Regions from separate parts of the Salinivibrio costicola subsp. alcaliphilus genome, predicted to be linked through region 1. Evidence: predicted binding sites of a transcription regulator. Region 1 holds the regulator's gene; the other holds the start of a gene.
What was found. The regulator MetJ, encoded in region 1, represses methionine synthesis genes. The targets are predictions, from matches to a motif close to TTAGACNTNTANANGTCTAA.
Positions count from the first base shown of each region.

Region 2: a site for MetJ is predicted at 950-969, ahead of BZJ21_RS12075 (MetQ/NlpA family ABC transporter substrate-binding protein). Genes of this name have one in related genera too.

Region 1 is NZ_MUFR01000002.1:79,027-81,231, reverse strand. It holds gene metB (cystathionine gamma-synthase) at 1-947, opposite strand, end outside; gene metJ (met regulon transcriptional regulator MetJ) at 1,134-1,451, shown strand; gene BZJ21_RS01080 (malic enzyme-like NAD(P)-binding protein) at 1,535-2,205, opposite strand, start outside.
Region 2 is NZ_MUFR01000036.1:12,697-14,901, forward strand. It holds gene BZJ21_RS12065 (sigma-70 family RNA polymerase sigma factor) at 1-137, opposite strand, end outside; gene BZJ21_RS12070 (LON peptidase substrate-binding domain-containing protein) at 264-833, opposite strand; gene BZJ21_RS12075 (MetQ/NlpA family ABC transporter substrate-binding protein) at 988-1,785, shown strand; gene BZJ21_RS12080 (multidrug effflux MFS transporter) at 1,951-2,205, shown strand, end outside.

The DNA of each region.
Region 1 (2,205 bases):
TCAATAAAACGTGCGATCCCAGCGGAGTCCGTGTCCAGCTCGAGGCTGAGCATACTACCAAATCCAAACTGCTGACGGGCGGCAATCTCATGGCCTGGATGTGTCGCCAAACCGGGATAGTAGAGTTGCCGCACCGCAGGGACTGTTTGCAAATAGGTTAATACCGCTTGCGTATTTTGCTGATGTTGTTTAACCCGAGCGCCCAAGGTACGCAACCCTCGCAATGTCATATAACTGTCAAAGGCGTTGCCTGTCGCGCCCAAGCAGTTGCCCCACCACGCTAATGTTGCAGCCAATTCAGGCGTCTTCGCCACTACAGCGCCACCGACAATATCAGAGTGACCATTAATAAATTTAGTAGTGGAATGCACGATGATGTCCGCACCCAGTGAAAAAGGCTGTTGGAGTGCTGGCGATAAAAAGGTGTTATCGACCACCACCCATGCCCCCACTTGGTGGGCCTGTTGGCAGATTTTAGCAATATCGACCACACGCAATAGCGGATTAGAGGGTGTTTCAACTAACACCAGTTTCGGCTGTTTTGCCAGCGCAGCGGTTAACGCCTGGTGATCAGATTGATCGACAAAACTGACCTGCCAAATCCCTTGCTTGGCGCGTGACTCTAACAAGCGATAGGTACCACCATAACAGTCGTGCGGTGCAACAATATGATCCCCTGCATCCAGTAAAGACAACACCAAGTTAATGGCTGCCATCCCACAGTTGGTCACCACGGCACCGGCTCCGCCCTCCAGTTCCGTTAACGCTTGCTCTAACTGAGCTCGAGTTGGATTGCCCCCACGGGCATAATCATAAGTGGGAACGTCGCCAAAAGCAGGAAAACGATAGTTGGTTGATAAATACAAAGGCGGCACAACCGCATGATGTTGCGTGTCAGTGCCAATTCCTGTTCGAACGGCAATGGTGTCGGTTTTTTTACCTGTCATGGTTCATCCTTGCTCTTGTTGCGCTGGCACGATTTACGTGATCCAGTCGTCATCATACTACCTTACCTCTGTACTTTTAGGACGTCAACACTTCTAGACGTCTAAACACCTTTGCATGTGGCGGTTAATATAGCTAAAATCTCCGCAGCATCATTCTGGGTATTCCATAATCAAGATAGGTGAGACATGGCGCAGTGGAACGGCGATTACATTAATCCGTATGCCGAACATGGTAAAAAGAAAGAGCAGGTAAAGAAGATCACCGTCTCTATCCCACTTAAAGTATTAAAAATTCTTACTGATGAGCGCACTCGCCGTCAGGTTCATAACCTGCGTCATGCGACCAACAGTGAGCTATTGTGTGAGGCATTTTTACATGCCTATACCGGGCAGCCTCTGCCAACCGATGACGACATCCGTAAGGATAAACCCGATAGCATTCCTGCCGAGGCACGTCGGATCATGGAAGAGTTGGGTATTGAGTTTGACGACAGTGAATACTAAACAAAAAAACCGCCATCGGCGGTTTTTTTATGGTAAGACACTGTTTTCTAATTACAACATGTTTTCTTTACAACATGTTTTCTTTACAACATATAGTTGTCTGGCATCTCAATACGGGCTACGCCGGTTTCGACGGCCGCAAGCGCCACGGCACGTGCTACCTTGGGCAGTAAACGGGCATCCATCGGCTTGGGAATGATGTAATCCGGGCCAAAACTGAGTGAAGACAAGCCCGCGGCATCTAAGACCGATTGTGGTACAGGCTCTTTCGCCAAACCACGAATCGCTTCAACGGCGGCCAACTTCATCGCATCATTAATCTCACTGGCACGCACATCTAATGCTCCCCGGAAAATAAACGGGAAACACAAGACGTTATTCACCTGATTCGGGTAATCCGAACGCCCCGTTCCAATGATCAGATCATCCCGGACTTGGTGCGCAACCTCTGGGTTAATTTCAGGATCTGGGTTTGAGCAGGCAAACACGACAGGCTTATCCGCCATCAGTTTTAATGCCTCAGGCGAGAGCAAATCCGGGCCTGATACGCCAACAAAGAGATCCGCACCTTCAATCACATCTTCGAGGGTACGCTTATCCGTGTTATTGGCAAACAGCTGCTTATACTTGTTAATGTCATCACGACGGGTGTGAATCACCCCTTTGCGATCCAGCATGTAAATCTTTTCGCGCTGGGCGCCACATTTAATCAATAGCTCCATACAGGCCACCGCAGCGGCACCCGCACCGAGAC
Region 2 (2,205 bases), on a different contig from region 1:
GCTCTTAAATGTTTTGAACCATAAGCGCGTATCTTAGGGCCAAAAAATCGGAACAAACGTTCGAACGCTATGCGGTCGCGGTCTTCTGCAACTTTTGCTAATAATTCAGACAACTCTTCCTTCGTCACGTCAGTCATGTTGGCACGCGTGTCCCGTCTGGAAATGGTGGTCTCAGTATACATGGTTTGTGGCGCAGTCATAGTTGAGTCCTATCTGTCGTAGCCGTCCATCTCGCTTCCAATACGAGGCTTAAAACAATTGGATCACTCGACTTCTTGCTCGAGAAGCTGACTGATAAATTGCTTCGCCTCTTCTGCCGATTCTTGCGCGATAAACCATTGTTTTTGCGCGTTAGAAAGCGGCAAAATTTCTAACCAGCGTTGGCAACTCCAGGTTAAGTCTTCGAAATACGGCGCCTCATACTGCTCAGCATGATCCGGGTGGGCGGCGAAGACATTTTTAAGTCCTGCGGCGATACGCATTTTTTCTTCATTTTCTTCCTGGTCAATAAACTCGTCATGTGGCCAGTCATTCAGTGCCTGTATCTCGCCCACCCAGAGCTTGTCGGCTTCTTGCTCTGTCGATTGAATTTTTACCCGTTGACGACCTGCAATGGTAATGCCTAATAAACCATCGGGTAGTGTTTCAAAATCGACAATGTCCACCAGTGTGCCATATCGATATAAACGTTTACCTTGCATCATCGCCAGTACGAATCCCTGTTGATTCGCCGAGCATTCACGGACCAAGCGCAAATAGCGAGGTTCAAAAATGCGCAGCTTAGCTCTGCCCCCGGGTAGTAAGAACAAGGGTAGAGGAAACAGCTTCGTCATATCTACGCCTCCTTATTGATTCAACATGCCTGCCACTACGCGACTAGGGTTGGATACGATCAAGACAGAGACTGCATTACCACAATCAGGTTGACATCATTATAAGCTGTGGCATTCTGGACGTCTAAACATCTACTTTTCTAAGGGAATCGGAATGACGTTAAAGCGACCAGGATTTTGGATTGCGTCAGTGTTACTGGCGTTGATTATCAGCGGCTGCTCAGATCAGCCAGAAACGATAAAGATTGGTGCGACTGTCGGTCCCCATGCGCAAGTCGTAGAAGCGGTTGCGAAACAGGCTAAAACCGAAGGAATTCATGTCGAAGTGGTGGAATTTTCGGATTACATCTCTCCGAATGCCGGTCTGGCAGATGGCAGTCTTGATTTAAATAGTTACCAACATCAGCCGTTTCTCGATAACTTTAATCAAAACCATGATAGTGAATTGGTCTCGATTGGGCGTTCCATCCTTATGCGGATGGGGATTTACTCAGACAAAGTACAGCGCGTGGACGATTTACCCCAAGGCGCACAAATTGCGATCCCTAACGATCCGACCAACGCCGGGCGCGCTTTGCTATTACTGCAAGACGCAGGGCTGATCACCTTGGCCGATAACGTTGGCTTTCAAGCGACGCTACAAGATGTTACCGCTAATCCCAAGCAGCTCGATTTTGTCGAAGTAGAAGCGGCACAATTGCCTCGCAGCCTACAAGATGTCGATGCTGCTGCAATTACCATGAACTATGTGATGTCATCAGGGCTTAATCCAAGTGATCAAGGTATTTTCTTAGAATCGAAAGACGCACCGCTCGCGGTGATGGTCGTGGCAGCGCGGGCAGAGGATAAAGATAATCCGACCTATCAGCGTTTGTTGGCGCTATTTCAATCAGAGGCAACACGTGCGTTTCTACAAAAAACCTTTGATGGCACGATCGAACCGGCTTTCTAGTTTTTTAAACCGGCCAGCGATAGCTGGCCATTGATGTACATTCTTAATCATTGTTTACCATTCAGGGAGTTATTGCGTTAACATGCCTCTCAGCTTGTGGTTGTAGCATTCGCTAGAGTCACAGTTTCCTCGCTCGCCTAACACACAGAACGCATAGGAATTGAGATGCAATCGGCTACTCGTCCATTTAATTGGTCGCCCGTATTGCTGGCATGCTTAACGGTCAGTATCGGGCAATTCAGCATGGGATTGGTTTTTCCATCATTACCTTGGATCGCTCGTGACTTCAATCTCAGCATGGACGATGTCCAACTGCTTATTTCCGCTTACCTGCTCGGGTTTGGCCCGTCACAATTTATCTATGGCCCCATTTCGGATGCACTCGGACGCCGCCGCGTGCTATTAGCCGGTGTCTTGCTT